3 regions of the Streptomyces sp. NPDC059037 genome follow, and region 1 is predicted to be linked to each of the others. Evidence: riboswitches for the same ligand, from Rfam matches in the RefSeq annotation. Region 1 holds a riboswitch; each other region holds the start of a gene.

Region 1 (7,569 bases):
GGATGCGGCCCAGGCGTACGACGTCTCGTACGGTCAAGTCGACCTGGGTCACGGAGTGTTGGTCGACCACGGCCACTCTGCGGGCCACCGTACGGCGGCCGAGTTCCGGCAGCGGGCGGCCGTCCAGGGTGACCACCCCCGAGGCCGGGGAGAGGACACCGGCGAGCAGGCGCAGGAGGGTGGACTTGCCCGAGCCGTTGGGGCCGAGGAGGCCGACCGTCGCGCCCGGCGGCGGGGCGATGCTCACCCCGTCGACGATGAGGCGGCCGCCCGCCCGGCGGCTGACCCGGTCCGCCCGCAGTCCGGCGGTCATATCGCGGCCTTCCGCGTGCGGTAGAGGACCAGGACGAACGCAGGGACGCCGATCAGGGACGTCACGACTCCCACCGGCACCTCCTGCGGGTCAAGGACCGTGCGGGCCAGTGTGTCCACCCACACCAGGAACACCGCGCCCGCGAGCGCCGTGACCGGGAGCAGTCGCGCGTGCCCGGAGCCGACCACCGCGCGGGCCGCGTGCGGCAGGACAAGGCCGACGAAGCCGATGGCGCCCGCGCTGCTGACCAGGACCCCCGTCAGCAGGGCGGTGACGGAGAGCAGGATCAGACGGGTGCGGGCCACGTGGACGCCCAGCGTCGCCGCCGCGTCCTGGCCGAACGCGAAGGCGTCCAGCGTGCGGGCCTGCGCCAGGCAGACGGTGAGCGCCGCCAGGAGGACCGCGGCGCAGATCCATACGTCCGTCCAGCCCACCCCGCTGAGCGAGCCGAGGAGCCAGAACAGCACCCCGCGCGTCGTCTCCGCGTCGGCGGCGGTCAGGATCACGAACGAGGTGAGCGCCGAGAACAGCTGCATGGCCGCGACGCCGGAGAGCACGACGCGGTCGGTGCTCCCGCCCAGCGCATGGCTGAGCAGCAGGACCAGGGCGAAGGAGCACAGGGCGCCGGCGAAGGCGCCCGCCGAGACCGAGACGACTCCCCCGCCGAGACCGAGGACGACGACCGCGACCGCTCCCGTGGACGCCCCGGAGGAGACGCCGAGGACGAAGGGGTCCGCGAGCGGGTTGCGCAGGAGGGACTGGAGGACCGTCCCGCAGACCGCGAGGCCCGCGCCGCACACCGCGGCGAGCAGGGTGCGCGGCATCCGCAGGTTCCAGACGATGCCGTCCCGCAGCGGCGTGAGCCCCGTCTCTCCCCCGCCGAGGTGCGCCACGACCGCCGAGAACACATCCGGTACGGAGATGGCGGCGGGGCCGATCGTGACGGCCACCGCTATGGAGAGCGCGAGCGCGGCGGCGCCCGCCGCCCACAACAGGGCGCCGCGCGCGAGCGTCACTTGGCGAGCCCGAACTCGCGCAGCGCGGCGGCCACTTGCTCCACCCCGTCCACGGTCCGGATCGTGGGGTTCATCGCCTGGCCGCTGAGCAGGACGTACCGCTTCTTCTTCACGGCGGTCAGGTTCTTGGTGACCGGGTTGGACTCCAGGAACTCGATCTTCTTCTTCGCGCTCTCGGCCGTCTGCGCCTTGCGGGTGAGGTCGCCGATGACCAGGACGTCGGGGTCGCGGTCCGCCACCGTCTCCCAGTTGATCTGGGGCCACTCCTCGCGGGTGTCGTCGAAGACGTTCTTGGCGCCGAGCTCGCGCGTGATGATGCCGGGGGCGCCGCAGCAGCCCGCCATGTAGGGGGCCTTGGAGTCGGAGAACCAGTAGAGGAGCGTGGTGTCGGAGGCGTCGATGTCCTGCTTGGCCTTCGCCAGGCGGGACTTCAGGCCGGCGACCAGGCGCTCGCCGCGCTTCTGGACCCCGAACGCCCGCGCAAGGTCGCGCACTTCGCCGTACACCGTGTCCATGGTGAGCGCCTTGACGCGGCTGCCGTCGCCGTCGCCGGTGTTGTCCTTGCCCGCGCAGTCGGTGGGCGAGACGTACGAGGGGACGCCGAGCTCGGTGAACTTGGCGCGGTCGGCGACGCCGCCCTTGCTCACCGTCGCCAGGAAGGAGGCGGTCACGAAGTCCGGCTCCTGGGCAAGGACCTTCTCGAAGGAGGGGTAGCGGTCGGAGAGGCGCTCGACCTTGGCGTTGTCCTTCTCCAGGCCCTTCAGGACCGGGTCGGTCCAGGTGCCGGTGCCTGCCATGCGGTCGGCGAGGCCGAGGGAGAGCAGGATCTCCGTGGAGCCCTGGTCGAGGGAGACCGCCCGCTGCGGCTCCGCCTTGATCTGCGACTTCTTGCCGCAGGAGGTGAGGGTCAGCGGGTAGCCGGCGGCCTTCTTGTCCGTGGTGGAGGGGGTCGGCGAGCCGCCGCAGGAGGTCAGCGTGACGGCCAGGGCCGTGCCGAGGAGGACGGGCATACGTACACGACGGGCTGTGGAGGACACACGATCCCTTGAGTCTCATGGCTCATACGCGGAGCCTGGCCTGCTTGATCACCTCCGCCGCCCGGTGCGCGGACAAAGGTGCCAGCAGGTCTTCGGACTCGGGGATCGGCCGGGCGGGGCGCCTTCCCAGGCGTCCGTGGACGCCCAGTGGCCGTGGCCCCGCCCGTTCCCCCTCACCGCTGCGCGTCAGTTCCGGATTCGCACCGGATTCCCTGGCCCTGGTGTGGGTTTGACTGGCGTGCGCAAATTATCACGCGGGCCGGGGCGAGCCGCGGTAGGTGCCGAAGGACCACTTGTTGCCCTCCGGGTCGGCGATCGCGAACTCCCGGCTGCCGTACGGCTGGTCCTCGATCTCGCGGATGATCTTCACCCCGGCGTCGGTGAGGCGCCCGTAGAGATCGTCGACATGGTCCGTGACGACGTACGCGCCGAAGGTGCCCGGCTTGAGGCACAAGGCCTCGGCCTTCTCGTCGTACGAGCCGAGCATGACCGCCCCGCCCTCGGGCCAGTCGAGCTCGGCGTGGGCCACCCGGTCGCCGTCCTCGTAGACGGCGGTGCGCAGGAAGCCGACCGTGCCGACGAGGAAGTCGATCAGGGCGGGTGCGTCGTGGGCCTGGAGGGTCGGCCAGACGTCGGGGGCGCGTCCCGCGGGGGTGGCTGCGGTCTCGGTCTGCTGCTTCTCGGTGGTGTTCATGGCCCCTACTCTTCGCCCCCGCCATGGCTCCCGGCTTGGATATTCCGGCACTCTTCGGCCAGCCAGCCGCTGGGGCTCGTGCCGGTGTACTGCCGGAAGTCCCGCACCAGGTGGGAGTGGTCGTAAAAGCCGCAGTCCGCGGCGACCCGCGCCAGATCGGGCGCGGCGCCCGCGGCGACGGAGCGCACGACGGTGTTCCGCGCGCGCTGGAAGCGCATCAGGCGGGCGGCCTGCTTGGGGCCGATCCCCGTCTCGGCGCGGAAGAGGGCGGTGAGCCTGCGCTCGCTGAGCGCGACGTGCCGGGAGAGACCGCCGAGCGTGCCCGCGCCCCGGTGCCTGGCCAGCCAGGCCCAGGCCTCGGCGACCTCGGGGCGGACGGATCCGCGGGCGTCGCCGGTGGCGACGCGCTGCCTCAAGTAGGCGGACAGGGCGGCGAATCGCTCCTCCCAGGTGTCCCGCTCGCACAGCAGCTCGCGTACGTCGGCGGCGCGGCGCCCCATCACCTCCGTGCCGGACGTGACGATGTCACCGGCGAGTTCGGCGGCCGGTACGCCGAACAGGGCGCGGGCGGCGAGCGGATGCACGGCGAGCTGGATGCCCGCCTCGTGCTCGGGCTTGACGACGTACGCCGGTGACTGGTGCAGACCGCCGAGGACGATGTCGGAGCTGATCGCGTCGGCGCCGCCCGCCTGCTCGGGGGTGAGGCCGCTGACGACCGGGCCGTCGAACGAGAAGATCAGGGTCAGATACGGGGATGGCAGGCCGCGGTGCAGGCCGGGCCGCTCGCCCGTGGTGCGGTAGCCGACCGCGGACACGACCATGCCGTCGAGCCGCGGGACGGCCCGCACGAACTCGCGGGAGCCGGTCTCCATACGTTCCAGTATGCGATGCACGGAGCCCGGGCGCGGGGCGGAAGCGTTCGATGCTGCTACCCGCGCGGGGCCGGTCCATGCCCCTCACGACCGGTGACATCGATCATGGGAATCCGCTGTCTGACCTCGTACGATGGCCCGCCGCTCCGGACGGGGCGCAGACCGCTCTCAGGGGGCAGAAACATGGCAGTAGGAGCAAAGGGCAAGCTCGCGGTTCTCGGTACGGCGGGCGCGCTCACCGCGGCGGTGCTCGCGGGCATGGCGCTCTGGCCGGGCACGGAGGCGACGGCGGCGGAGTCCGCCACGAAGACCGCGGCCGAGCTGCCGCACTGGCCGAAGCCGGTCGCCGCGAAGCTCGGCAAGGTGATCTCGGAGAACGGCCACAAGGGTGCGTACGCCGTCTTCGACGCGGACAACACGACGTACCGCAACGACCTGGAGGAGTCGCTCCTGCCCTTCCTGGAGATGAAGGGGGTGCTGACCCGCAAGTCGATGGACCCGTCGCTGAAGGTCATCCCCTTCAAGGACACGGCGCAGCACAAGGAGAGCCTGTACAGCTACTACAACCGGCTCTGCGAGGTCGACGACCAGGTCTGCTATCCGTGGGCCGCGCAGATCTTCTCCGGTTTCACGCTGAAGGAGCTCAAGGGGTACGTCGACGAACTCCTCGCCTACGACAAGCCGATCCCGGCCGAGTACTACGAGGACGGCAAGCTGACCAAGACCGAGGTCGAGGCGCCCGAGTTCTTCACCGGTATGCAGGAGCTCTACAAGTCCCTGCGGGCGCACGGCATCGAGGTGTACGTCGTCAGCGCGGCCAGCGAGGACTTGGTGCGGATGGTCCTGTCCGACCCCAAGTACGGCTACAACGTAAAGCCCGAGAACGTCATCGGCGTCGGCCTGCAGCTCAAGGACCGCAAGACCGGTGAAGTCACCAGCTCCCGCAAGGAGATCGCGGAGGGCCGCTTCGACCAGAAGAAGCTCGCGGGACGTGAGCTGACGCCGAACCTGTGGGCGCCGCTGACCTGGTTCCAGGGCAAGCCGGCAGCCATCAACACCTACATCGACGAGTGGAAGAAGCCCGTCCTGGTGGCGGGCGACACCCCGGTGAGCGACGGCCCGATGCTGTTCCACTCCGCGGATGTGGAGCACGGCGGGGTGCGGGTCTGGGTCAACCGCAAGGACAAGTACATGCAGCAGCTGAACGGGATGAAGCGGACCAACGCCGACCGGCAGCGTGAGCTCGGCCAGAAGGTCACCGCCGACAAGCGGTGGCTGACGGTGGTGCCGGACGAGATCCGCTAAGCGCTCCGCGGGAAGTGCGGTACTCGTCCGCGGGTCCGTCGTGGCTGGTCGCGCAGTTCCCCGCGCCCCTTTCGGGGCACTGCCGACCCGCAGCGGACTTCGACAGGACCGCTTAGGCCTCGACCGTCCCCACCACACCCGTGGCCATCGCCTCTCCCAAGGCCGCGTGATCCGCCGCGTTCTGGGCCACGTACCGCAGCGCGAAATCCGCCACGGCGCGGTCGAACGTGTCGGCGCCGCCCAGGTACGCGGCGATCGCGATCCGGTCGCCGGAGCGGGCGTGCGCACGGGCCAGGGCCGTGCCGCACAGGCCCGCGTAGCGGGACAGGTCCGAGGGCTTCATGGACGTCACGTCCGCCGAGCCCTTCATGTCGCGGAGCTGGCGCCAGTAGTAGGCGCGCCCTTGGGGGCCGGTCATCCAGCCCAGGAAGATGTCGCCCGCGGCCTGCAGCAGCCGCTGCCCCGCGACCACCCGGTGACCGGGGTGGCGGTAGGGGCCCTGCGGCAGGTGGTCCTCGAGGACCGATCGCATCGCCTCCTTGATCTGGAGGAAGAGCGGGTCGTCGGCGTCGCGGCCCGCAAGCAGGACGATGAAGCAGCGGGTGCCGACGCTGCCCACCCCGACCACCTTCCGCGCCGCGTCCACGAAGTGGTACCGGTCGAGGAGGAGCCTGCGCTCCTCGGAGAGCGTGGAGCGGTAGTCGCCGAAGATCTTCCGCAGCGCCGCCATGTCGGGCACGCCCACCGGCTCCAGAAGCGGTGGATCGTGGATGATGCGCCGCTCTCCGTCCACCTCCTCGGTCAGCTTGCCGAGCGCCTGGAGGCTGGTGCGCTGCCGCGCGCGGTCGAGGTTCGCCGTCAGGCGCTTGCGGTCGCGGGTGGAGCCGATGAGCGTCAACAGGTCCTGGGCGTCCATCCGTTCGTACCAGACGGCGAGTTCGCCGAGCCCGGCGAGGCGTCGCATCGAGGTCCGGTACGCCGTCACCGCCGCGAGGGCGGCTTCGTGGGCGGCGTGCTCCGCGTGGCCGTTGTCGCGGGCCGCCACGGCGACGCTCGCGGCCAGGCGTTTGACGTCCCATTCGAAGGGGCCGGGGTAGGTCTCGTCGAAGTCGTTGAGGTCGAACAGCAGCGTGCGTTCCGGCGAGGCGAACACACCGAAGTTCAACAGGTGGGCGTCGCCGCAGAGTTGGACCGTCAGGCCGGTGTCCCGCTGGACGGCGAGATCCCCCGTCATGACGGCGGCCGCGCCGCGCAGAAAGGCGAAGGGGGACGCGGACATCCTGCCGTAGCGGATGGGGAGGAGTTCCTGGACGCGGTCCTTGCCCTGGCGTTCCAGGACGGCCACCGGGTCGGGGCGGTCGGCCGAGGGTATCCATGCGCCGTGCGAGGAGCGGGACGCCCGTTTGCGGGCCGCCTTGCCAAGCCGCGCGCGTTCGGCCGGGGTGGTCATGACCCTCTCCCCTCTCCGATGGTGGTTCCCGGCAACAGCCTCCTCTCAGGGGCAGCCAATGCCGCCACGGGCGCGTACGCATGCCGGGTACGGCAAACGGGTGACGCGCCCCTCCTCGCGGTGAGCCCCCGGTCAGCTGCCGCCAGGACCCGCCCAGGCCGCCACCCGCTTGGCGAGTGCCCCGCCCGCCCGTGTCCACGCGAAGTGGTCGAGGCGGCCGCCGGCCTCCTGCCCGGAGTACCGGATGCGGGTGACACGGGCGCCCGGCACCTTGCCGACCAGGTGGTCGAGGGCGGGTGCGGGAGCCCAGGTGTCGCCCTCGACGGAGACCGCGAGGACGGGCAGGTCGAGGGTGCGCAGGGCGGCCTCGTAGTCGCGGCTGGAGCCGGTGGCGGAGTAGCGGCCCGTGCGGCCCTGGCGGGCCCAGTCCCGCATGACGCCCTTGGGCTGGTTGCCGCCGAAGCCGAGCCGGACGCCGGGCCACCGGCCGAGCAGTGTCGACGCCGCGGCGGCGAACAGCTGGCCGAGGAGCAGCAGGGGCCCGCGCAGCCGCCCGTACGCACGGAACCAGACCGACCCGGAGGCCACGAGGGCGACTCCGTCGACGCCGCGGCCGATCCCCAACGCCGCGTGCACCAGGCCCAGTTGGCCGCCCAGGCTGTGCCCGAGGAGGAACAGCGGGGGTTCGGGGCCGAGTTCGGCGCGTATCGCGTCGACGACGGCCACCAGGTCGTGCTCCACGATCGTGCCGTAGCCGTGCTCGACGGCGGCGGCGTCCGTGACCCGCGGGGTGCTCTCGCCCTGCCCCCGCAGGTCCACGGTGAGCGCGGTGAGGCCCTCGGCGTGCAACTGGTGGGCGAAGGCGCGGTAGTAGCGGGCGGG
Region 2 (7,569 bases), on a different contig from region 1:
GCGTCGTCACGGTCCCAGGCGCGCAGGCGCCAGCCGGGGCGCGCACTGTCGCCGTGCACCTCGACGAGGCCGGCGAGCCGTGCGGTGTCCCAGTCCGCCCTGACCTGATCCGCGGTCAGGGCGAGTTCCGCGGCGGCCCGTTCGGCGGTGGCGGTGGAGAGGGTTCCTTTGCCGTCGCGCTCGCCCGCGCTGCTTCCCGGGCGCAGCGACGCGTCGGCCCAGCGGGCCACCCGCACGGCGTCGGCGAGACCGGCGCGGGCCATGCGGGCCAGCTCGGCGGGGGCCGGTGTGCCCTCGGGCGGCCGGGGCGCGGGACGGCGCGAACGGGCCTCGGTCACTGCGCCGGGGGCGGCCAGGGGGCGCGCTGCGCCGCGATCCGCCGCTGCTCGCCTCTCGGCCATCGGGGACTGAGCACGGACGAGTCGGAGCCTTGAGTCGCGCGGGATACGGGACGTCACGGGAGCAGTCTTCCTGTTGACGGTCCGAAAACCCAAACGGAATGACTTCGTGAGGCTCCGGAGCGCTACGTCCGGGGTACGCGGGGTGCTACATCAGGGGCGTGAGGAAGCGCCGCAGCGCCTCTTCGTAGCCCGCCGGGTCCGCGTTCCACATGGCGCCGTGGGGCGCATCCGGAACCGTGTGGAGAGTGACGAGTTCCGGGCGCCGGGCGGCCAGTTGGCGGGACAGCTCCCAGGGGGCGATGACGTCGTCGGGGCCGTGGAAGAGCAGGGTCGGCACCTTGAGCACGTCGGGGTCGGCGGCCTCCAGGATGCGGTCGCCGCGCAGGCCGGTCCGCCCCTGGGCGGCGCGCACCGCGAGCGGCAGCAGAAAGCCCGGCGTGCGCCGGGCCGCGGCGAGCGCACGCAGGGTGACCTCCCAGTCGAGCACCGGGGAGTCGAGCACGAGGCCGCTGATGCGGTCGCGCAGGGCCGAGTACGCGGCGGCGTGCAGGGCCATGGCCGCGCCGGTGGACCAGCCGTGCACGATCACGTTCTCGGCGCCGTAGCGCACGGCGTAGCGGATGGCCGCGTCGAGATCGCGCCACTCGGTCTCGCCGAGGTGGCCGAGGCCGTCCGGGGAGCGGGGTGCGCCGAGGTCGCCGCGGTAGGCGAGGTCGAGGATGGGGAACTGCAGGCGGTGCAGGAAGTCCATGACGACCATGGGGTGCTCGCGGGTGGTGCCGAGGCCGTGCACGGTGATCACCCAGGTGTCGCGGGCGCCGGGCACGAACCAGGCGGGCAGGCCGCCGAGTTCGCCGGGGATGTCCACGTCAGCGTGGTCGATGTCGAGCGCGGCGTGCGGGTCGCCGATGTACACCTGCGGGGTGAGCCGGACCCGCGCGCCGGGGTCCAGGGTGCCGTGGGTGACGGCTTCCAGGCGGCGTACGACGGTGTCGGCCTCGTGCGGTGCGGAGTCGACGACCGGGCCAATCACCGCGTGGCTGCCGTCGCCGCCGAGGCCGTATCTGCCGGGGCGCAGGCTCGCGAGGGAGCGGGTCAGGGTGATCTGGCCTGCCGCCGTGGCGTGGACCGTGAGGCGGGGCCCCGGCAGGGGGCGGCCTGGCGGGGTCTTGAGGGCGGCGTTGCTGGCGAAGCGGCCTGCCGCGATGGCGGCTGCGCCGGCCAGGAGGGCGGTCGCTGCGGCGGTGACGGCCGTTGCCGTCGCTTGGGCTGGGCGCACCTGTCCAGTGTCGGCGGGGTGGCTTGGTACGGCCAGTGGGCGGGGGGTATGGGGTGACCCCCATTGCGGCGGCTCCGGGCTCTCCCCTGCACCTCCGGGGCTCCGCCCCGGACCCCGCATTTCACCTGCGGACCGTGGGCCGTTTGTGCCCACCCGTTCTGCCGTGCGGAACGCCTGCCCACAAACGGAGCGGCCCGGGTGGGTGGGGAAGCCGCCGGAACACCTGCCCACAAACGGGGCGAGCAGGGCGGGTGGGGAAACCGCCGGAACACCTGCCCACAAACGGGGCGAGCAGGGCGGGTGGGGAAACCGCCGGAACACCTGCCCACAAACGGAGCGGGCAGGGCGGGTGGGGAAGCCGCCGGAACACCTGCCCACAAACGGGGCGGGCAGGGTGGGTGGGGAAGCCGTCGGGAACGCCTGCCCACAAACGGAGCGGCCTGAGGCTCAGCGGACGGGGTAGCTAGGTGTTGCTTTGGCCGTACCCCCGCAGTCGGTCCTCCGCTTCCCGTAGCTGGGCGTCCGACAGCAGGGTCGGTGTGTGGGCCGGGATCGCGCTTGCCGTCAGCCAGAGGCGGCACATCCATTCCAGCTGGGCCGTGCGGTCGTATGCCTGGTCCAGAGTGTCTCCGTATGTGATGGTTCCGTGGTTCTGGAGGAGACAAGCTGTGCGCTCGCGCAGGGCGTGCAGCATGTTCTCGGCCAACTCGTCCGAGCCGTACGGCGCATACCGGGCGACCCGGGCGGGGCCGCCCATCGAGGCCGCCATGTAGTGGATCGGCGGCAGCTCCGGCAGCAGCGTGGAGACGGCCGTGGCGTGCACCGCGTGGGTGTGGACCACGGCCCCGGCGGAGGTGTTGCGGTAGATCGCGAGGTGCATCGGCAGTTCGCTGGTCGGGGTGAGGGCGCCGAAGAGCCGGGTGCCGTCGAGGTCGACGCCGACCGCGTCCCGCGGTGCGAGGCGGTCGTAGGGGACCCCGCTCGGGGTGACCAGGACCGTGCCGCCGACGCGTACGGAGACATTGCCCGACGTGCCGACCACCAGGCCGTCCGAGACGGTCCTGCGAGCGGCCGCGACGAGATCGCCCCAGGCCCGTTCCACCGCGTCCTGCCGCTGCTCAGTCATGCCGTGATCCTGCCAGCCGGGGTCGCGGCACGGCAGTGCGGAGCCGGGGAGTCCGTATCGGCGCGTATGGGCATACATCCCCTTCTGGCGACGATTGGCTGGCGATCGCCCGGCATGCGGTGATCTTCCAGTAACCTCTGGGGGATTTGTCATGCACGTCGCCATCCGGGGGGAAATATGGCTCGTGATCACAAAGCGTCCCGTCGCCGCGCCCGCGTCATCGCCGCCTCAGTGGCAACGCTGGCCCTCAGCGGGACCGCCCTCGCCGAGATTCCGGTTTCGGCGGCGGGCAAGCCGAGGGGCCACGACGTCTCGTCGCACCAGAAGCACGTCAACTGGCAGAAGGCCAAGAGCAAGGGCGCACGCTTCGTGTACGTGAAGGCCACCGAGTCCCACACGTACCGCAATCCCCACTTCAAGCAGCAGTACAACGGCTCCCGCAACGCGGGCATCGTCCGCGGGGCGTACCACTTCGCCGTACCGAGCAAGTCGTCCGGCAGGAAGCAGGCCGCGTACTTCATGAGCCACGGCGGGCGCTGGCGGGGGGACGGCTGGACGCTGCCGCCCGCGCTCGACATCGAGCACAATCCGTACAGCAAACGCAAGTGCTACGGCCTCAGCAAGACCGGCATGGTCAACTGGATCAAGTCGTTCAGCAACGAGGTGCAGCGCCAGACGGGGCGCCGTCCCGTGATCTACACGACCACCAAGTGGTGGAACAACTGCACGGGCGGCAGCCGCGCCTTCGGGGCGAATCACGCACTGTGGCTCGCGCGCTGGTCGTCGACGTCGGGGACGCTGCCCAAGGGGTGGTCGTACTTGACCATCTGGCAGTACGACAACAGCGGCAGGCTGCCGGGTGATCAGAATCTCTTCAACGGCTCGATGAACCAGTTGAAGAGGTTCGCCCGAGGGTAGCCAAGAGCCCTTGGAAGCCCGGATTCCGGGCCTCGTGCCGCCGCTCCGGACGATCTCCGTCACGGTTGCGACGCAAGCGGAGCGGCGGCACTTCCGTTCGAGTCACCGCATGGCCCGGCCCAGTTCACTTTCCGTTCACTCAGGTTGCCTACGTTCCACATGCCACTGACGTCCAACAGAAGCCTGGGTAAATGGAACACATCACGCTTCTCCTCGGGATCGTGATCGTTACCGCTCTCGTGTTCGATTTCACGAACGGTTTCCACGACACAGCCAACGCGATGGCTACCACCATCTCGACCGGCGCTCTCAAGCCCAAGACGGCGGTGGCCATGTCCGCCGTGCTGAACCTCGTCGGAGCTTTCCTCTCCGTCGAAGTCGCCAAGACGATCTCTGGCGGCATCGTCAACGAGGACGGACTGAAGACAGAGGTCATATTCGCGGCCCTGGTGGGCGCGATCCTCTGGAATCTGCTGACCTGGCTGGTGGGCCTGCCCTCCAGTTCCTCCCACGCACTCTTCGGCGGCCTCATCGGCGCCGCCGTCATGTCGATGGGCTGGTCGTCGATCAACGGCGGCACCGTCGTCACCAAGATCCTGATCCCGGCCCTCGCCGCGCCGCTCGTGGCGGGTCTCGCCGCGATGGCGGCCACGCGCCTGACGTACCGGATCGGCCGCAACACCGACACCAAGGCGACCGCCAAGGGCTACCGCGCGGGCCAGATCGCCTCCGCCGGCCTCGTCTCGCTGGCGCACGGCACGAACGACGCGCAGAAGACCATGGGCATCATCACGCTCGCCCTGGTCACCGGCGGCGTCCTCAACCCCGGCGCGAACCCCCCGATGTGGGTCATCGTCTCGGCCGGTGTGGCCATCGCGCTCGGCACCTACCTGGGCGGCTGGCGCATCATCCGCACCATGGGCAAGGGCCTCACCGACCTCCAGCCGCAGCAGGGCTTCGCCGCCCAGACCAGCGCCGCGACGGTCATCCTCGCCTCGTCGCACATCGGCTTCTCGCTCTCCACCACGCAGTCCTGCTCCGGCGCCGTGATGGGCGCGGGCCTGGGCCGCAAGGGCGGTGTGGTCCGCTGGTCCACGGCGACCCGGATGTTCGTCGCCTGGGGTCTGACGCTCCCGGCCGCCGGCCTGGTCGGCGCGGGCGCCGAGTTCCTCACCAAGCAGGGCCCCTGGGGCATCGCGGCGACCGCGGCGCTCCTGGTCGGCGGCTCGGCCGTCATCTGGGTGCTCTCGCGGCGCAACGCCGTCGACCACACGAACGTCGCGGACGACGAGATCGGCGGCTCCGACGCGGAGCCGGCGGGCGTCGTGACCACCGCGATCGCCGCCGTCACGCCGCCGCCCACCGGCGCCGCCGCGACGGCCGCCGACGACGACCACGTCAAGGCCACCATCCCGGCCCCGACCGGCTCCGTGGCGGATCCCGCCCGGCCCGCCACGGTGTAAGGACAGATCAGCATGGACATCGACTGGGCAGCTCTCGGCTCCGTCTTCGGAGTCAGCCTCGCGGTGACGGTGGCCCTGGTGGGCCTGTTCACCCTCGGCATCGTCGGCCTCTCCAAGCACGAGGCGGCCACCTCCGGCGCCACTTCCGCCGCTGGCGGCAACGCGGTGGCGGCGCGCGCGGGCGCCTACCTGTGCTTCGCGCTGTGCACGGCCGCGGTGGCGTACGGGATCTATCTGATCGTCGCTTGACGGCCGGAGTTCGTCGCCTGACGACGGAGTTCAAGGTGGGGTGCAGGACGCTTCGGCGCCTTGCGCCCCACCTTCGTATGTGGGCCTTGGCACACTCTCCCGTCGCAGGTCAAAGGCGAGTTGACGGGCGTTCGCGGGGCGTGGTGGACTGCCGGAGCCATTACGGCGGCAGAAGAGGAAGCCGGTGCGAATCCGGCGCGGTCCCGCCACTGTCACCGGGGAGACGACTCCCCGTGAGCCAGGAACTCTCGCCCGCCGATCACGTCGAACCAGGGCGCGGACACCCTGAGTGAGGACATATCGCCATGCGCGGCCGCCCGTTGCCGGTTCCTGTGCCCCCGCCCGTCCAGGCCGGGCCCGTCGCTCCCCTTCACGTAACGGTCGGCTGAACCCATGTGTGCCGATCGCGACTTCGCGTACGGCGCCGCCGCCGGGCTCCTCGGTGATCTGCTTCTCGGTGATCCTCGCCGCGGGCATCCGGTCGCCGCGTTCGGGCGTGCGGCGGGTGCCGTCGAGCGTGTCCTGTGGCGGGACCACCGCGGGTGGGGTGCGCTGCATGCCGTGGTGTGCGCCGGCGGGGCGGCGGGTGCCGCCGCCCTTGCCTCTTCTCTTGTACGTCGCCACTCGCGCGCCGGGTCGGTCGCGCTGACCGCCGCCGCGACCTGGGCCGTGGTCGGCGGGACCTCGCTCGGGCGTGAGGCGCGGGCCATCGGCGGGGCGCTCGCCGCGGGGGACGTCGAGGTGGCGCGGGAGCGGCTGCCGCATCTGTGCGGGCGGGATCCGCAGGCGCTGGATGCCGATGGCATCGCGCGGGCCGTCGTCGAGTCCGTCGCCGAGAACACGTCCGACGCCGTCGTGGGGGCGCTGGTGTGGGGGGCCTTGGCTGGCGTTCCGGGGCTTGTCGGGTTTCGGGCCGTGAACACGTTGGACGCGATGGTGGGGCACAAGTCCGCGAGGTACCTCCGGTACGGGTGGGCGTCCGCTCGGCTCGATGACGTCCTGGGGTGGCCGGGAGCCCGGCTTACCGCCCTGCTGGCGGCTGCTGCTGGGGATTCGCCCTCCGGAGCGCTGCGGGCCTGGCGTGACGATGCCGCCAAGCATCCGAGTCCCAATGCGGGGCCTGTGGAGGCGGCCTTCGCGGGGGCGTTGGGGGTGCGGCTCGGGGGGACTCTCTCGTACGGGGGGCGGGTTGAGCATCGGCCTGTTCTCAACGGGGGTGGGCGGGACGTTGCCGTGGCTGACATCGAGCGGGCTGTGCGGCTGTCTCGGCGGGTTGGCTTGCTGGCGTTGGGGGTTGCCATGGCCGCTCGGGGGAATCGGAGCTCGGCAGCTGGGGCTGTGCCCACCCGTTCCGCCCTGCGGAACGCCTGCCCACAGCAAGGGAGACATACGTGAGTGGCGGACTACTGGTTGCCGGGACCACCTCTGACGCCGGGAAGAGCGTTGTCACCGCCGGGATCTGTCGGTGGCTGGCTCGCAAAGGGGTTTCCGTCGCGCCGTTCAAGGCGCAGAACATGTCGCTCAACTCCTTCGTCACGCGCGAAGGCGCCGAGATCGGGCGGGCGCAGGCCATGCAGGCGCAGGCCGCCCGCGTCGAGCCGAGCGCGCTGATGAACCCCGTGCTGCTCAAGCCGGGCAGCGACCGCAGCAGCCAGGTGGTGCTCATGGGGAAGCCTGTCGGAGAGATGAGTGCTCGGGGCTATCACGGTGGGCGGCAGGAGGCGCTCCTTTCCACCGTCGTGGGATGTCTTGAGGAACTTCGGGGCAGCTATGACGCCGTGATCTGCGAAGGCGCGGGCAGTCCCGCCGAGATCAATCTGCGGCGCACCGACATCGTGAACATGGGGATCGCTCGGGCTGCCCGCTTCCCCGTCGTTGTCGTGGGTGACATTGATCGTGGTGGCGTCTTCGCCTCCTTCTTCGGGACCACCGCGCTGCTCAGTGCCCAGGACCAGGAGCTGGTCGCCGGGTATCTCGTCAACAAGTTCCGGGGCGATGTGTCGCTGCTCGAACCCGGGCTCGACATGCTGCAAGGACTCACCGGGCGGCGCACGTTCGGTGTGCTGCCGTTCCAGCACGGGCTCGGCATCGACGAGGAGGACGGGCTGCGGGTGTCCCTGCGGGGTGCCGTGC
Region 3 (7,569 bases), on a different contig from region 1:
GATCCGCTCGACGGGTACTTCGCCATGGCACGCGGCACCCAGGACGTGGCGCCCCTTGAGATGACCAAGTGGTTCGACACCAACTACCACTATCTCGTGCCCGAGTTGGGGCCCGATGTCGTGTTCGGCGCCGACTCGCGCAAGCAGGTCGCCGAGCTGGCCGAGGCCGTCGCGCTCGGGCACACCGGGCGGCCCGTCCTCGTCGGTCCCGTCACCTATCTGCTGCTCGCCAAGCCCGCCCCCGGCGTCGCCCCGGACTTCGAGCCGCTGACGCTCCTCGACCGGCTGCTTCCGGTGTACGCCGAGGTCCTCGCCGATCTGCGGGCCGCGGGCGCCGAGTGGGTTCAGCTGGACGAGCCCGCCCTGGTGCAGGACCGCAGCCCGGCCGAACTGAACGCCGTCGCCCGGGCCTACCGCCATCTCGGCGCGCTCACCGACCGGCCCCGACTGCTCGTCGCCTCCTATTTCGACCGGCTCGGAGAGGCCCTGCCCGTCCTCGCGAAGGCTCCCGTCGACGGCCTCGCCATCGACTTCACCGGGCCCGCCGCCGCCAATCTCGACGATCTCGCCGCCGTCGGCGGTCTGCCCGGCAAGCGTCTTGTCGCCGGCGTCGTCGACGGCCGCAATGTGTGGATCAACGACCTGGGGAAGTCCCTGGCCGTGCTCGGTACGTTGCTCGGGCTCGCCGGGCGCGTCGACGTGGCCGCCTCCTGCTCCCTGCTGCACGTCCCGCTGGACGCCGACGCCGAGAAGGGGCTTGATCCGCAGATCGCCCGCTGGCTGGCCTTCGCCCGGCAGAAGACCGGCGAGATCGCCACCCTCGCCCGTGGCCTGGGGGAAGGAACCGGGGCCATTGCCGCCCGACTCGCCGCGAATCGCGCCGACTTGGCTTCGCGCGCCAGTTCCTCGCTCACCCGCGACCCGGTGGTGCGCGCCCGCGCCGCGGCCGTCACCGACGCGGACACCCGCCGTTCCCAGACGTACGCCGAGCGGGTCGCCGCCCAGCGCGAACGGCTGCGCCTTCCGCTGTTGCCGACGACGTCCATCGGCTCCTTCCCGCAGACCGGCGAACTGCGCACCGCCCGCGCCGACCTGCGCGCCGGCCGCATCGGCGCGGCCACGTACGAGGAGCGCATCGAGGCCGAGATCCGCGAGGTCATCTCCTTCCAGGAGAAGACCGGCATCGACGTCCTGGTGCACGGCGAGCCCGAACGCAACGACATGGTGCAGTACTTCGCCGAGCGGCTCACCGGATATCTCGCCACGCAGCACGGCTGGGTCCAGTCCTACGGGACGCGCTATGTCCGTCCGCCGATCCTGGCCGGCGACATCTCCCGCCCCGAGCCGATGACGGTGCGCTGGACCGCGTACGCCCAGTCGCTCACACGGCAGCCGGTCAAGGGCATGCTCACCGGCCCGGTCACCATGCTCGCCTGGTCCTTCGTCCGCGACGACCAGCCCCTCGCCGACACCGCACGCCAGGTCGCGCTCGCCCTGCGCGACGAGGTCAACGACCTGGAGGCGGCGGGGAGTTCGGTGATCCAGGTGGATGAGCCCGCGCTGCGCGAGACGCTGCCGCTGCGCGCCGCCGACCACGGCGGGTATCTCGCCTGGGCCACCGAGTCCTTCCGGCTCAGCACGAGCGGCGTACGGCCGGACAGCCAGATCCACACCCACATGTGCTACGCCGAGTTCGGCGACATCCTCCAGGCCATCGACGACCTCGACGCCGATGTCATCAGCCTGGAGGCGGCCCGCTCGCACATGCAGGTCGCCGACGAACTCGGCGCGTCCGGCTATCCCCGCGAGGTCGGGCCCGGCGTGTACGACATCCACTCCCCGCGCGTGCCCGACGCCGAAGAGGTGACTGCCTTGCTGCGCAAGGGACTTGAGGCGATCGCGCCGGAGCGGCTCTGGGTCAACCCGGACTGCGGTCTGAAGACCCGGGGCTGGACCGAGGTCCGCGCCGCCCTCGAGAACCTGGTCGCCGCCGCGCGCGAGCTCCGTTCCACCCTCTGACCAGGGGCGTACGCGGTGGTGGTGTGCGCTTGCGTGTGCCACCACTGCGCCCGCCGTGCGAGTTGTCACGCCTCACGTGGCGCACTAGTGTCACCACGCCTTGGTGCTCGGGAAATCCGGTGTGATGCCGGTGCGGCCCTCGCCACTGTGATCGGGAAAGTCCGGCTCCAGCCCCCTGCGGGGCAGCCACTGGGTGCTCACGTACCCGGGAAGGCGGAGTCCGGGCGGTACGACCCGTCAGCCAGGAGACCGGTCAAGGCGCGTTGTCCATCCACGAGGTGCTGGAGAGGTCTGTTCAGCCATGCACATAGCCGAGGGTTTCCTCCCCCCGGCGCACGCGATCGCCTGGAGTGTCGCGTCCGCGCCGTTCGTCGTCCACGGAGTCCGTTCCCTCACCCGTGAAGTCAAGGAGCACCCCGAGAGCACCCTGCTCCTCGGCGCGTCCGGAGCCTTCACCTTTGTCCTCTCCGCCCTGAAAATCCCTTCTGTTACGGGCAGTTGCTCGCATCCGACGGGGACCGGGCTCGGCGCGATCCTGTTCCGGCCGCCGATCATGACGGTGCTCGGCACCATCACCCTTCTGTTCCAGGCTCTGCTGCTCGCCCACGGCGGGCTCACCACGCTCGGCGCCAATGTGTTCTCCATGGCGATCATCGGGCCATGGGCCGGATACGCCGTCTACCGGCTCCTGAAGAGATACGACGTACCGCTCATGGTGGCCGTGTTCTTCGGGGCGTTCGTCGCCGACCTGTCGACGTACTGCGTCACCAGCGTCCAGCTGGCCCTGGCGTTCCCCGACCCCTCCAGCGGATTCATCGGCGCCCTGGGCAAGTTCGGCGGCATCTTCGCCGTCACGCAGATCCCCCTTGCGGTCAGCGAGGGACTGCTCACCGTCCTGGTGATGCGGCTCCTCGTGCAGTCCAGCAAGGGCGAGCTCACCCGGCTCGGCGTGCTGCTCCAGGGTAAGAAGTCCGAGACGGAGGCCAGTGCCTGATGAGCCGCAACGCGAAGATCAACACCCTGCTCCTGCTCATCGTCGCCGCACTCGCTGTGCTGCCCCTGGCCCTCGGCCTCGGCGACGACAAGGAAGAGCCGTTCACCGGCGCCGACGCCCAGGCGGAGACGGCGATCACCGAGAACGACCCCGAGTACGAGCCGTGGTTCTCGCCCCTGTACGAACCCCCGTCCGGGGAGATCGAATCGGCGCTCTTCTCCCTCCAGGCGGCGCTCGGCGCGGGCGTCCTCGCCTACTACTTCGGGCTGCGCAAGGGACGCCGCCAGGGTGCCGAACGTGCCCTGGCGGAGGCTGCGGGCGCGGACGCGGAGGACACCCGGCCCCAGACCGAGCAGGTCTGAGCCGGCGTGCTGCCCATCGACGCGGCGGCGCACAGCAGTCGCTGGCGGCGCCGCCACCCCGTGGACAAGGCCGTGCTCGGGCTCGGGCTCACCGCCCTCGCGGTCTCCCTGCCGCCCTGGCCGGGCGCCGCCCTCGTCCTGGTCGCCGCGCTCGCCGTGCTGCTCGGCCCGGCGGGCGTGCCGCCCCGCAAGCTGTGGCGCGCCTACCGCGTACCGCTCGGCTTCTGCGTCACCGGCGCCCTGACCCTGCTCATCCAGATCGCAGGCCCGGAAGGGTTCATCACGCTCGCCGACGGCGGCCCGGCGCGCGCGGGCGGTCTGCTCCTGCGCACCTCCGCGGCCTCCCTCGGCGTCCTGCTCTTCGCCTTCACCACGCCGATGTCGGACCTGCTGCCCCGCCTGGTCAAGGCGGGCGTGCCGGCGCCGGTCGTGGACGTGGCGCTCGTCACGTACCGGATGAGCTTTCTGCTCCTGGACTCCATGACGCGGATCCGGCAGGCGCAGGCAGCGCGGCTCGGGCACACCACCCGGGCCGCCACCTGGCGGTCGCTCGCCGGGCTCGGCGCCACCGCGTTCGTGCGGGCCTTCGACCGGGCGAGCCGGCTGCAGGCGGGCCTCGCCGGACGGGGCTACGACGGGACGCTGCGGGTGCTGGTGCCCGAGGCCCGGGTCTCCCGGCCCTTCGTGACCGCGAGCGCGGCACTTCTCGTGGCCCTGGTGGCCCTCACCCTCGTACTCGAAAGGCTTCTTCCATGAGCGAGCCGAGCGCTCCTCCCACGCCGCGGGGCGAGTCCCTGGTGGCTCTGCGCGCGGCTTCGTACGCGTACGAGGACGGCCCCACCGTGCTCGACGGCCTCGACTTCGACATCGTCGAGGGACGTGCCCTCGCGCTGCTCGGACGCAACGGCAGCGGCAAGACCACCCTGATGCGGCTGCTCAGCGGTGGACTGCGCCCGGATGCCGGTGAGTTGACGGTCGACGGGAGCCGTGTGACGTACGACCGCAAGGGTCTTACGCGGCTGCGTACGACCGTTCAGCTCGTCGTCCAGGACCCGGACGACCAGCTGTTCGCCGCGTCGGTCGAACAGGACGTGTCCTTCGGCCCGTTGAACCTCGGCCTGCCCGACGCGGAGGTCCGCGCACGGGTCGCCGAAGCGCTCGGCGCACTGGACATCGGCGCCCTGGCCGACCGCCCCACCCATCTGCTCTCCTACGGCCAGCGCAAACGGACCGCCATCGCCGGTGCGGTGGCGATGCGCCCGCGCGTACTGATCCTCGACGAGCCGACCGCGGGGCTCGACCCCGACGGGCAGGAACGCCTCCTCGCCACCCTGCAACGGCTGCGGGACTCGGGGACGACCGTGGTCATGGCGACCCACGACGTGGACCTGGCCCTGCGCTGGGCGGACGACGCGGCGCTGCTCACCCCCTCGGGGGTGCGCACCGGGCCGGTCGCGCAGTCGCTGGCCCGGCGCGATCTGCTGTCCCAGGCAGGCCTCCACCTGCCGTGGGGGATCGCCGTGCGCGATCTGCTGCACGCGCACGGGCTGCTCGCGGAGACGGACGACGGGCCGCGCACCCCCGAGGAGTTGGCGCTCAGGGCAGCAGTGCCACCAGCGTGACGGTGGTGCCGGTGTCGCCGACCGTGATGTCGAGGCGGTCGGCGAGCGCCTCGGCGAGCCACAGGCCGCGGCCGTTCTCGGCCTCGTCGTCCACGGAGCTGCCGATGTCGATGTCGATGCCATGGCCGTTCAGTGGCCGTGCGAGTCCCGGTCCGTTGTCGGTGATGACGCAGCGCAGGCCGTCGTCCGTGTGGTCGAGGTGGATATGGCCCTTGCCGCCGCCGTGCACGATCGCGTTGCTCGCGACCTCGTGCACGGCGAGCACGAAGTCGCCGAGCCGGGGGTCGCAGAGGCCCGCGTTCTCGGCCCTGCGGGTCACCTGATGGCGCAGTCGCGCCAAGTCACCGATGGTGAAGGGTAGTTCCAGCGGCGGCGGCCGGTCCCGAGCGGGATCGCGGGGGTTCGTCCGGGAGCCGCGGTCGCCCCCGTAGTCGTCGCTGTCGATGCCGCGGTTGAGGATCACTGCGCGGATCACCCTTCAGCCAGGACGAGTTGAGGGACTTCGGCGGCACGGCAGAGCCGTATCACCTTGCTCTGCGCGGGTCGGACGCGGACCGTGATCCGCTGGTCGCGGGGGAGTCCGCGCGCGAGCCGCACCAGCAGAGCGGCGCTGTGTACGTCGATGAAGCAGAGCTCGGAGAGATCGAGCGCCCCCGGGCGGCCGGGACCGGTGAGGGCGTGGGTGAGGGCCGTGGCGAACTCCTCGCGCGTGCAGAGGTCGGCGTCTCCGGCGATCCGCAGCTCGCCGCCCGTGCGGGTGACTTCCAGTGCGCCGAGCCGGTGCAGGACCTTCTTGGGGTGGGCCCGGCGGATGCGGTCCAGGAGGGCGTCGTCGAACCTGCGCCGGTCGTACTCGCAGATGGCGGTGAAGCCGATCTCGGCGAAGAGCGGGGAGAGATCGGTCTCGTAGGAGACCAACAGGTCGTGGTCGACGCCCGGTTCGGCGGCCCAGGCCATGTCGCCGACCACCCGGAGCCCCGAGAAGCCCTTGTGCCGGGCCTGTTCGGTGAGCTCCACCCAGGTGCGGGCGCGCTCGACCGGGTCGAAGCCGCTGTCCGGGTCGTAACCCGGCACTTCGTTGACCACGACCAACTGCCCCTCGCAGAGGGCCGCTTCGACGGGGAAGCCGCGGATGCGTAACTGTTCGGCCGCGACGGCCGGGGTGGTCGCCGGGTCGGTGAAGAGCATGACCTGCTCACCCCGTGACAGGCCGATGTCGGTGTAGGCGGCGCGGAGCTCCCAGCGGTCTTCGTCGTCGTCGAACCCCAGGCAGGCGTGGTCGCCGGCGTTCATACGGGTGACGGAGACCGTCCGGGTCGCGGAGCTGGCGTCCATGAGGGCAGACCCTAGGGGCGGCGGCGGGGCCGTGCCGCCGCTGATCGCAGTTGTCCGAAGTCGTTCCCGTCGGTTCCGGGTCGGTCCGCGTGATCAGTACGCGTGATCATTAAGGGCGCCCGGCATGGACGGGTTCTGCCAACTTGCCGTCGGGGCAAGGACGTTCCCGCAACTTGCCGTCGGGGCAAGGGCGTTCCCGCAGATCGAAATCGCGTTGCGTCGCGCGATCGGCCGACGCGATGATCGGCCCATGGCCCCGAATCCCCCCGACGGCCGCGCCGGAATCGACGCCGCCCTGGTGAAGCGCCTGATCGCCGCCCAGTTTCCGCAGTGGAGCGAGCTGCCCGTGCGGCCGGTCGAGGCCGACGGCTGGGACAACCGCACGTACCGCATCGGCGACGCCATGACGGCCCGGCTGCCCACCGCCGCCGGCTACGCCCCCGCGGTCGCCAAGGAGAACCACTGGCTGCCGCGCCTCGCGCCGGGCCTGCCGGTGGCCGTTCCGCCGATCCTGGCCCAGGGCGAACCGGGCGAGGGATACGCCTTCCCGTGGTCCGTCCGCGGCTGGCTGGACGGCGAGACGGCCGCGCACGACCGCATCGACGACATGGAGCGCTTCGCCGTCTCGGTGGCCGACTTCATCCGCGCCCTGCAGCGCTGCGACGCCACCGGCGGTCCGCAGGCCGGTGCGCACAGCTGGTGGCGGGGCGCGTCACCGGCGTACTACGACGAGGAGACGCGCCGCTGCCTGGCTGCACTTGAGCGCAGGGGTGAGGGCGGGGCTGAGCGCGGGGCCGGCGGCGGCGGGGTGGACATCGGCCGGGCCGCCGCCGTCTGGGACGCGGCACTCGCCGCGGAGTGGCGCGGGGCGCCCGTGTGGTTCCACGGCGACATCGCGTCGGGCAACCTCCTGGTCGCCGACGGCCGGCTGACCGCCGTCATCGACTTCGGCACGTCGGGGGTCGGCGACCCGGCCTGCGACCTGGTCATCGCGTGGGGGATGTTCTCCGGCGACAGCCGCGAGGCCTTCCGGCAGGCGGTCGGCCAGGACGACGACACCTGGGCGCGGGCGCGCGGCTGGTCGCTGTGGAAGACCCTCCTGACGCTGACCGAGTGCGTCGACTCCGATCCCGAACAGGCCGCCGGCTGCCGGCGCGTGATCGAGGCGGTCCTCGCCGACCACGACCGCTTCGGGGCCTCCCGCGGGTCGCGCCTCTCCTAGGGGCGCGGCCGCGGC

Evidence for each region. A riboswitch is a leader RNA that binds a small molecule or an ion and turns the genes downstream of it on or off. The one in region 1 is predicted to bind cobalamin.
Region 2: it holds a riboswitch for cobalamin, as region 1 does, so the genes downstream of both, ACFWY6_RS07180 (cobalamin biosynthesis protein) here and ACFWY6_RS34225 (ABC transporter substrate-binding protein) in region 1, are expected to answer to the same signal.
Region 3: it holds a riboswitch for cobalamin, as region 1 does, so the genes downstream of both, ACFWY6_RS20450 (energy-coupling factor ABC transporter permease) here and ACFWY6_RS34225 (ABC transporter substrate-binding protein) in region 1, are expected to answer to the same signal.

The regions. Positions count from the first base shown of each region.
Region 1 covers NZ_JBHYIG010000231.1:2,924-10,492, reverse strand. Annotated here, with positions in the region: gene ACFWY6_RS34235 (ABC transporter ATP-binding protein) at 1-313, opposite strand, end outside; gene ACFWY6_RS34230 (FecCD family ABC transporter permease) at 310-1,329, opposite strand; gene ACFWY6_RS34225 (ABC transporter substrate-binding protein) at 1,326-2,339, opposite strand; cobalamin riboswitch at 2,432-2,619, opposite strand; gene ACFWY6_RS34220 (VOC family protein) at 2,617-3,060, opposite strand; gene ACFWY6_RS34215 (helix-turn-helix domain-containing protein) at 3,066-3,932, opposite strand; gene ACFWY6_RS34210 (haloacid dehalogenase-like hydrolase) at 4,116-5,237, shown strand; gene ACFWY6_RS34205 (DUF2252 domain-containing protein) at 5,350-6,687, opposite strand; gene ACFWY6_RS34200 (alpha/beta fold hydrolase) at 6,820-7,569, opposite strand, start outside.
Region 2 covers NZ_JBHYIG010000021.1:4,215-11,783, forward strand. Annotated here, with positions in the region: gene ACFWY6_RS07150 (hypothetical protein) at 1-458, opposite strand, end outside; gene ACFWY6_RS07155 (alpha/beta hydrolase) at 547-1,680, opposite strand; gene ACFWY6_RS07160 (class II aldolase/adducin family protein) at 2,144-2,806, opposite strand; gene ACFWY6_RS07165 (lysozyme) at 2,984-3,724, shown strand; gene ACFWY6_RS07170 (anion permease) at 3,916-5,187, shown strand; gene ACFWY6_RS07175 (hypothetical protein) at 5,200-5,436, shown strand; cobalamin riboswitch at 5,567-5,705, shown strand; gene ACFWY6_RS07180 (cobalamin biosynthesis protein) at 5,830-6,831, shown strand; gene ACFWY6_RS07185 (cobyric acid synthase) at 6,828-7,569, shown strand, end outside.
Region 3 covers NZ_JBHYIG010000093.1:5,097-12,665, reverse strand. Annotated here, with positions in the region: gene metE (5-methyltetrahydropteroyltriglutamate--homocysteine S-methyltransferase) at 1-2,019, shown strand, start outside; cobalamin riboswitch at 2,104-2,292, shown strand; gene ACFWY6_RS20450 (energy-coupling factor ABC transporter permease) at 2,321-3,013, shown strand; gene ACFWY6_RS20445 (energy-coupling factor ABC transporter substrate-binding protein) at 3,013-3,375, shown strand; gene cbiQ (cobalt ECF transporter T component CbiQ) at 3,382-4,131, shown strand; gene ACFWY6_RS20435 (energy-coupling factor ABC transporter ATP-binding protein) at 4,128-4,997, shown strand; gene ACFWY6_RS20430 (ATP-binding protein) at 4,972-5,460, opposite strand; gene ACFWY6_RS20425 (MEDS domain-containing protein) at 5,469-6,332, opposite strand; gene ACFWY6_RS20420 (aminoglycoside phosphotransferase family protein) at 6,583-7,554, shown strand.